Regions from separate parts of the Brevibacillus soli genome, predicted to be linked through region 1. Evidence: riboswitches for the same ligand, from Rfam matches in the RefSeq annotation. Region 1 holds a riboswitch; the other holds the start of a gene.

What was found. Region 1 has a riboswitch for lysine ahead of dapD (2,3,4,5-tetrahydropyridine-2,6-dicarboxylate N-acetyltransferase). Riboswitches for the same ligand answer to the same signal wherever they lie in the genome.
Region 2: another riboswitch for lysine. It lies ahead of ACE99V_RS13195 (amino acid permease); the one in region 1 lies ahead of dapD (2,3,4,5-tetrahydropyridine-2,6-dicarboxylate N-acetyltransferase).

The regions. Positions count from the first base shown of each region.
Region 1 is NZ_JBIYSM020000060.1:12,382-16,797, forward strand. Features, by position in the region: gene ACE99V_RS18625 (hypothetical protein) at 1-453, shown strand, start outside; gene ACE99V_RS18630 (hypothetical protein) at 531-707, shown strand; gene ACE99V_RS18635 (EcsC family protein) at 720-1,535, shown strand; gene ACE99V_RS18640 (GNAT family protein) at 1,573-1,791, opposite strand; lysine riboswitch at 1,951-2,135, shown strand; gene dapD (2,3,4,5-tetrahydropyridine-2,6-dicarboxylate N-acetyltransferase) at 2,220-2,930, shown strand; gene ACE99V_RS18650 (aspartate aminotransferase family protein) at 2,972-4,183, shown strand; gene ACE99V_RS18655 (N-acetyldiaminopimelate deacetylase) at 4,190-4,416, shown strand, end outside.
Region 2 is NZ_JBIYSM020000029.1:45,726-50,141, forward strand. Features, by position in the region: gene ACE99V_RS13190 (hypothetical protein) at 67-201, opposite strand; gene ACE99V_RS13195 (amino acid permease) at 493-1,929, opposite strand; lysine riboswitch at 2,016-2,198, opposite strand; gene ACE99V_RS13200 (hypothetical protein) at 2,548-2,742, shown strand; gene ACE99V_RS13205 (alpha/beta hydrolase) at 2,734-3,474, opposite strand; gene pdhA (pyruvate dehydrogenase (acetyl-transferring) E1 component subunit alpha) at 3,708-4,416, shown strand, end outside.

The DNA.
Region 1 (4,416 bases):
GTGTCACTCAGCGCCAATCACGTCGTTCACCACGGCGTTATGAAAGTGAAAAAAGATGCCAGCAATAAAAAAGACAGGCGTTTTTTATGGGTACCGGATCTCCGGTGGGAGTACGGTATGAACACGATCGGCGAGTATCATTACTACAGCGGCGGAAAAATCTTTTCTGAGAACGTCGTGAAGGTCGTCTACAACGACAGCAATACCTTGCGTACCTTCCGCCCCAAGCACGACAAGGAATCGGACGTCACAGCCTACGACGGCCTCGAATCAATCGATATGAAGGAGATTATCGCGGACAACGGGAACAAGCCTGGCACCTATACCATTCATGTCACCCACAAGCTCGCATACCGTACGTGCGGCGTATATGCCCGCCTTTCTACCTTTGAGAAAGAAGTGGACACGGTCGAGCGCGAACAGACCTTTTCTGCCACCTTTGTTGTAAAATAGAGGAGAGCGGCCCTTGCTTCAAGCGAGGGCTTTTTTCTCCAAATGAGGAGAAGGAAGTGTGCGTGGTGAGGGAAGAGATGCGGAACGTACTCGAAAAGTTCGGTTTTCGATTGGAAGGATCGCTGGTGAAGCACGAAAAGCTGGGGATCGTCAGGGAGGTTTCGGAATTTCTCTGCTTCTCTTCATCGACTGAATTGGAAGATCATGTAAAACAGCTCCTGCGCAATCAGTGCAGGCTAAAGCGTCCGAAGTAAGGAGTGGGAAATGTGGAGACGCGGGAAACATTGGAGCAGGCTTATTCGGAGATAGAGAAATGGGAGCGGGAGCAAAAAGACTTGTGGTTTTGGGAGAAGCTCGGCCGCCTGCCGTTCGTGCTGCTGGATCGGTATACACCTGCCGCGGTTCAGGAAAAACTGGGAGCGGCTGTGGACGAGATTGCCAGTTATCTGGAGCACGGCGGTACTTACCTGGTCCAGGAAAAAGCCGTGTATGAGCGCTTCCAGCCGTACCTGCCGACAGGCACTGCAAGGGAGCCCCTCTCATCGACAGAGGTATCCAGACTCCCCCTGGCAACGATGGATGCGGTTGCACGAGACTTGCGCCATTCCCGTGCTGCGTTCGCCACCGTACAGGGAGCGACGACAGGCATTGGCGGCTTGTTCACGCTTGCGGTCGATATTCCGCTCCTGGTCGGCACTTCCCTCAAGGTGCTGCAGGAAATGGCCCTCTGTTACGGCTATCGGCCGGAGGAAAAGAGAGAGCGGATGTTCGTGATTAAATGCCTGCAGTTCTCCTCCTCTGATATCGTCGGCAAAAAGGCGATCTTGGAGGAATTGGCCGCCTTTGACGCGCAAACCGTTCGCAGTCAGACTCTTGCGCAGCTGCAAGGGTGGCGGGAAGTGATTATGACTTACACCGAAAACTTTGGCTGGAAGAAGCTGTTCCAGATGGTGCCGATCGCCGGCATATTGTTCGGGGCGTATTTGAATCGTTCCGCAGTTCAGGACGTGGCGGAAGCAGGCATGATGCTGTACCGCAAGCGCAGGATTTTGCAGCGTCTGAGAGAGCTGGGGGAATCCTAGGAGCGGCTTGTCCAATCTTCATAAGTCATGGCGAAGATCAGATGGTCCTCCCATACCCGTATCCTGTTCCGCATTCAAAATCTCGAATGGCGGCCGCGATAAACTCCTGCTGCGCTTCCAGTGTGTAGTGGGAGGGAGGGCGGATCGGTTCAAACGGAAGAAAAAAATCTCGATTGCGAAGACGCAGCTGCAACAATGGGGCTGCGTCCTCGCTTTTGTATCCCCTGACGTAAAGCTGCTCGCTCGTCAACTGCATGGTATCCATTCCTTTCAAAAAAGATGGGGCTTAAGTGTATCACTGATCCCTTACGGATGAAAAGTGAAAATTGTCGAACTAGGAAATTTTCGAAGAAATCGCGAGTGCAGTTGCCACACTCGGAGGATTTTGGTACAGTTAAAAGCAATTCCATATGGTCATCCTAATAGAGGTGCGCAGCGGATGAGTACGTCATTTTACGGGTCGCGGGGAATCGACAAAAGGACGGAAAGGCCAATGCGCCGAAGCTTTGACTGCATCCCCGGGCAGTGGAAGCTGGGGTTCTCGTGAACAACGATCGCCCTGTCATGAAAGGCTTGCTTTCATGGAGCGCTATTGAATGATTTGCTTGCAGCTTGAAGAGCAATGAGTACTAGCGTTCTACTCATTGCTTTTTTGCTATACCCATTTCAAAGGAGGACATCCCAGTGAACATGATGGATGCGCATGAAATTATTTCGTTTATTCAAAAAAGCGAAAAGAAGACGCCGGTAAAGGTGTACCTGAAAGGGGAACTGGAGGGGATCGACTTCGGTCCGAATGCGAAGACGTTCATTACGGGAAACACAGGCGTTGTGTTTGGTGAGTGGAAGGAGCTTCAGCCTGTACTGGAACAAAACCAGGGGAAAATTGCCGATTACGTTGTGGAGAGCGACCGCCGCAATTCGGCCATCCCGCTTCTCGAGACGAAAAATATCCAGGCGCGTATCGAACCGGGCGCGATCATTCGCGATCAGGTGTCGATCGGCAATAACGCGGTCATCATGATGGGCGCGGTGATTAACATCGGCGCAGTGATCGGTGAAGGCACGATGATCGACATGAACGCAGTGGTCGGCGGACGCGGCACGATCGGCAAGAACTGCCACATTGGTGCAGGCGCGGTGATCGCCGGCGTAATTGAACCGCCGTCGGCACTGCCGGTTGTGGTTGAAGATGACGTTGTCGTGGGGGCCAACGCTGTGATTCTGGAAGGCGTTCGCGTCGGAAAAGGCTCCGTTGTCGCCGCAGGCGCCGTCGTAATTGAAGATGTACCGCCCCATGTAGTCGTGGCGGGCACACCTGCGCGTATCATCAAACAAATTGACGAAAAGACCAAGTCCAAGACGGAAATCAAGCAGGAGCTCAGACAGCTGTAAAAGTTTCAGCCGAAGCCATGCAATAGTAGAGGAGAGGGCATATGGATTGGCGTTCGCTAGATGAACAGTATATCATCTCTACTTATAAACGCCTGCCGATCGCCATTGCAAAAGGCGAGGGAAACCATCTGTACGACACGGATGGCAAGGCGTATCTCGATTTGTTTACCGGCCTGGCGGTCAACGTCCTCGGTCATTCCCATCCGCAAGTGATGCAGGCCTTGCGGGAACAGGGGGAGAAGTTCTTGCACATCTCCAACCTCTTCCTCAATACACCTGCCATCCGACTGGCCCAGCGGCTTGTCGAGCACAGTGTGAAGGGAAAAGTGTTCTTTACCAACTCGGGTGCAGAAGCGACGGAGGCGGCGATCAAGCTGATTCACAAATGGACGGTTGCTGGAGGTGCCGGACGGCAAGGCATCGTGGTGCTGCGCAACAGTTTCCACGGCCGAACGCTCGGCGCGATTCGCCTGACCAGACAGCCGCACGTCTACCAGGATTTTCCTCAGCCGTCGTTTCCGGTGTATGAGCTGGATGCGGAGGATGCGGAGCAGCTGAAGAGCCTCTGCCGGGAGGCGAAACCGGCTGCGGTACTGATGGAACCGGTGCTGGGTTCAGGCGGCGTGGTGCCGCTTGGCGAAGCCTATCTGCGTGACGTGGAAGCGATCTGCCGGCAGGAAGGCATGCTGTTTTGCATGGACGAGATCCAGACGGGGATCGGACGTACCGGGCGCTTTTTCGCCTATCAGCATGCCGGTGTAACGCCCGATCTGATTCTGTTTGCAAAAGGTGTCGGCGGCGGGCTGCCGCTTGGCGGTGTGATCGCCGGCGAGAAGCTGATGAACCTGTTCAAGCCTGGGGACCACGGCACTACCTTTGCACCGGCGCCGCTCAGCGCTGCGCTTGGAAATGCCGTGCTGGACGTGGTGCTTGACCCGGTGTTCCAGACCCAATCCAACGAAGTGATGTCCTACCTGTGGGAGCGGCTGCATGAGCTCGGCCGCAGCTTTACCGCTGTGCTTCGCGATATTCGCGGCAAAGGCATGATGGTGGGCATTTCACTGAACGCCCAACCGGAGGAAGCCAGCCGCCTGCAGCAAAACCTGCTGGCAGAGGGCATCCTGGTCGACATCACACAAAAGACGATCGTTCGACTGCTTCCCCCTTTGACACTGACAAAGGAAGACGTGGACCGGTTTGTGGACGTGTTTTCGCGCCAACTGGCAGAACTGGGCGCAGCCAAGGGAGCGTGATCCTTTATGACAACGACGCCTTCGTTCGTCCAGATTCGCCGCGACCTGCACCGGATTCCCGAACCCGGCTTTCAGGAGTTCAAAACCCAGGAGTACCTGCTGAACTACCTTGCCGGGCTGCCGCAGGAGCGTCTGCAGATCAGAACATGGCGAACCGGCATCCTCGTCAAGCTGGCGGGAATGAACCCGTCCAAAATGCTTGCATGGCGCACCGACATGGACGGTCTGCCCAT
Region 2 (4,416 bases), on a different contig from region 1:
AATTTATACATTCTTTTACACGAAAAAAGAGGCGGGGAGTCGACCCCGCTTCTTTCCATATCAGAGTTATACCAGATCGGCCCATTCAGACCAATCGATCGGGGGAAGGTACATCTCTTCATCCCGTGGTGGAAAGTACAGCTCGTACAAGTCGTGCAAGAGAGCGTCCGGCGGTTCAGGTAAACGGTTGGGATCTGTCAAGGTGATTCCCCCTTATCGCTCCTAGCTTTCCCCAAAATCCATTCAAACAGTACAGGAGCCCGGTCACGAGCCGGACATCTGTTCATACACTGTAAGGGAAAATAGGCAATAGGGGCGGTGACCGCGTGGGGAAACAGGGAGAGTGGTCGACGGAAGATCTTGCAATCCTGGCTGCTGTCTTGGTATTGGCGGGGGATATCCTTACCTTGTTATCTCTCTTACAGGAACGGAAGGAGAAAAAGTAAAAGCGGACCGGGTTGCCTCTAGAACCCGGTCCTTGTTTTTCCGTGATTATTTCGTTTCCATCGCGACTTGTGCAGACTCGGAAGCATCCGGTTTCCGACGCGGCTGCATCAGCGGGTAAAGCAGGAATCCGACGAGATACAAGCAGAGGCCAAACAAGAGCGTTTTCATATCGGACGTACCGGTTTTGATAACCCATACCGAGAAGGCCATGGCCAGGATCGCGATGAGAGCGTCCTTGATACGTGAACCGCTTTGCTGCTGATAGGTTTCCCCGGTCAACACCAGCTTTAGCTGGTAGATGGCAGAAACCAGATACGGAAGCAGAGTAGCCAGTGTAGCTATGGTAATGACAAAGCTGAACGCCTCGGCAATGGTGCCGGAAATCGTCGAGAAGATAAACATTTGTGACATGATGTTGGTTACGGTCAGAGAACCGACCGGGCTGCCGTTTTTGTTCACTTTGCCGAAAAAGGCAGGGAACATGCCGGCACGAGCTGCCTGGAAAGGCGGTTCCGAGCCAAGCAGGATCCAACCGATCGACGAACCGGTCAAGGAGACGATCGCCAGTACGGCCATGATGGTGGCGCCGGAATTACCAATGACCAGGGAAAGCGCGTCAACCAACGGTTTGTCGGATGCTTTCAACTGTTCAAGCGGAAGTACGCCCATGGTGAGCAGGCTGATCCCCATGTAAATGGTGACGGCAATCAACAAGCCGACAATCGTAGCGGAACGCACGTCACGTTGGGAACGGGCGCGTCCCGAAAGCACAACGGCAGACTCAATTCCCACAAACGCCCACAGGGTGGAGATCATCGCCAGGTTGATTTGGCCGGACAGGTTTTGCATGACGCCGTTTTCATCTTCGACTGGCGTGTAGAAAGAGCCCATGTTGGCGCTGTCAAACGCTAACAGACATGCACAGATGAACAGAACAAAGCCCAATACCTTGGTGGCGGTGGACAGGAAGTTCAATTTTCCCGCCCCGTTCAAACCGCGGACGAGCAGGGTGTGAATTCCCCACAACAAGACGGTGCAAACCAGGAAGGTGGTCAGTTTCCCTTTTTCGATCGGGAAGGAAGAGAGGGTAAACAGCACGGTTTCATCACGCATCACAGGGAAAAAGGTGGAGAGATAACCGGCAAAGGTGGTGATGATGGCGACGTTTCCCGCCCAGTTGGCCACCCAGTATCCCCAGACCATGCTGTAACCGGCCATATTGCCCGCGCGCGGCGACTGGAACATGGCACGCGCATAGCTTTGCGGACCAGCCGTCAACTCCGGACGGCGTAGCGACAGATTTCCAAAGACAAATGCGATCATAAGCACGCCCAAGCCTGTAAGCAGCCAGGCAATGATGACAGCAAGCGGACTGGCGGATTGAGCCAGCGTGCTCGGCAGCATGAAAATACCGGAGCCGACCATGTTGCCAACCACAAAGGCAGTCAGCAGCCAAAAGCCCCATTTGTTTGTTTGATTCATGAATAAGTCCTCCTGTTGGAAAAATAAAAAAACACCGATGAACGTGTGTTCACGGCGTTTCCCATGGGAAACCCGCATCCAGTTCGAAAAAAGATAGTGCTCCACAGGTGAGACGCACCTGTGACAGTTCTGCACCTGTTCGATGCAGCCCCAGCATGAACACGATGTGGCATGTTCATGCTTCGGCGGTTTTCCCTTTCACCGGCGTTCATTGACCCCACGTAGTCTCCTGCCGGCTACTGATGAATCCCGCAACCTCTACCTCACCCCGAACTGCGATGAGGATTTTGATTATTTACTTGAGGAAATCATCTGTGCAACGCTGTTGAGTATAGCAAGGTTAAAAAAATACGTCAACAGGTAAAAATATACGATCGTATTTCCCCTACCCCCCATCAAGAAGAGAGTAAATCCATTTCCGATAAGAAATACTATGAGTGTCCATGAAAAACCCACCCGACCATAGCTAACGCTCCACCCACTTGGCGATAGTGAAAGCAGTACCGAGTGGGGTCCCTTGCTGCGTCGGGCGTGGCCCCGAATCTTTCCAAGGGGCTGTTTCCAAGGCCTAACTTTTGGAAATTCCTAGTTACCTTGAGGGAAAAGAGGGATGAATCCGTGATTTCAGCGAAACAGCGTCAATTGGTGATGAACCAGATGCAGCGCGATGAGAGCAAGGTGGTCAACATCGTGTTAACCGACGCCCGACAGGTCGCAGGCGAGATCGACAAAGCCACCCATGAGGGCATCTTCTTAAGCGACGGCAGACAATACCGTTATGATGAAATCAAAGAGATAAACGGATTAACGTGAAGAGAACCCGCTGGTAAAAAAGTGGCGCAATCCGTCGGGGAGTTCCTTTTGCCACAAGCCCCACACGTGATTGCCGGGCTTCTCACGATAGGAGACTTGCGCCTGCTTTGCGGTTAGCAGATCCCGGGTCCTCCGGTTCCATTCCACGAAGTCAAAGGTGCCGATATGGGTTTCCACCGCAGTTTCCTCAAGTCCAACCACCATCCAGATGTTTAGCCAGGAAAGAGTCTCTTCCACGGCAATGCGATCCAAAGTCGGTTGGAAGAAAGCGCCGGAGAGGGATAGCACTTGGGGGAACACCTCCGGCTGATCCAGCGCCAGATGCAGGGATACCGTGCCTCCCAGTGAATCGCCAGCGAGCACGCGGCTGGATGCATCACGGCGAACCGGATACCGCTCCTCGATCCAGGGGAGCAATTCTTCTGTAAAGAACCGTTTGTAGGCTGGGTTGCGCGTCCCTGCTGCGGAGTATTCGCTGGTTCGTTTGCTCCGCTCAACGGATACACCCACGATGATGACCGGTTCCATCCCTTCCTCCAAGATCAGCTGGTTGGTGATGGTTGCGATTCGTCCCATCGTAAAAAAGTCGTTGCCGTCCTGGCAGTAGACGACAGGGTAGGACAAAAGCTCGTTGTATCCGGGGGGCAGATAGATTTTGACGGGACGGGGAGCATCGAGATGGATGCTCGGAATCTCTTCTTTTACAATGGTGCGTTTTACATAATCGGACATGGCGGGCTCACCTCAAAATGTCACAGTGGAAAACTAATCCTTGAAAAAAATTGATACAGATTTTATAGTAAATGATAACAGAACGGAAATAAACCCTGTAATATCAATACTATAACACATAGAACAGGTGTTGTTGCTGAGGTATAACAGGGATTGCGGAAGTGTTTGAAAGCACTTTCAGCTCCAGTGAAATTTCCAAGCCTTTCTTCCAATCCAGTAAAGAGGTGAATGTGATGAGCGTTACAACTGCTGTTGAACAAACAGGCAACAACTCTCCGCTGCAAATTCTTGCGCCAGACGGAACCGTTGTTGCTCCTGACATGATGCCAAAGCTCTCCGACGACGAACTGCGTGAACTGATGCGCAAAATGGTGTTTACCCGCGTGTGGGACCAGCGGGCGATCAGCTTGAACCGCCAGGGCCGCCTTGGCTTTTACGCGCCTGTGGCTGGCCAGGAAGCGGCGATGATCGGTTCTGAATCCGCTCTGTCCAAAGAAGATTTCATTCTGCCGAGCTACCGTGACATTCCGCAAATGGTATGGCACGGCTTCCCGATGTACCAGGCATTCCTGTACTCCCGCGGACACATCCACGGCGGTCAAATTCCGGAAGGTGTCAACGTTCTTATGCCGCAAATCATCATCGCGGCTCAATGTACCCAGGCAACCGGCGTCGCAATGGGTTACAAGCTTCGCGGAGAAAAACGCGTCGCGATCAACTACTTCGGTGACGGCGCAACCTCCCAGGGCGATTTCTACGAAGGCATGAACTTCGCCGGCGTATACAAGCTGCCGGTGATCTTCTTCTCCCAAAACAACGGCTATGCCATTTCCGTTCCGTTCGAAAAGCAAACCGCTTCGGAAAACATCGCGGTAAAAGCCCAGGCTGCCGGAATTGCTAGCACCCGCGTTGACGGCATGGACGTCCTTGCTGTTTACAAAG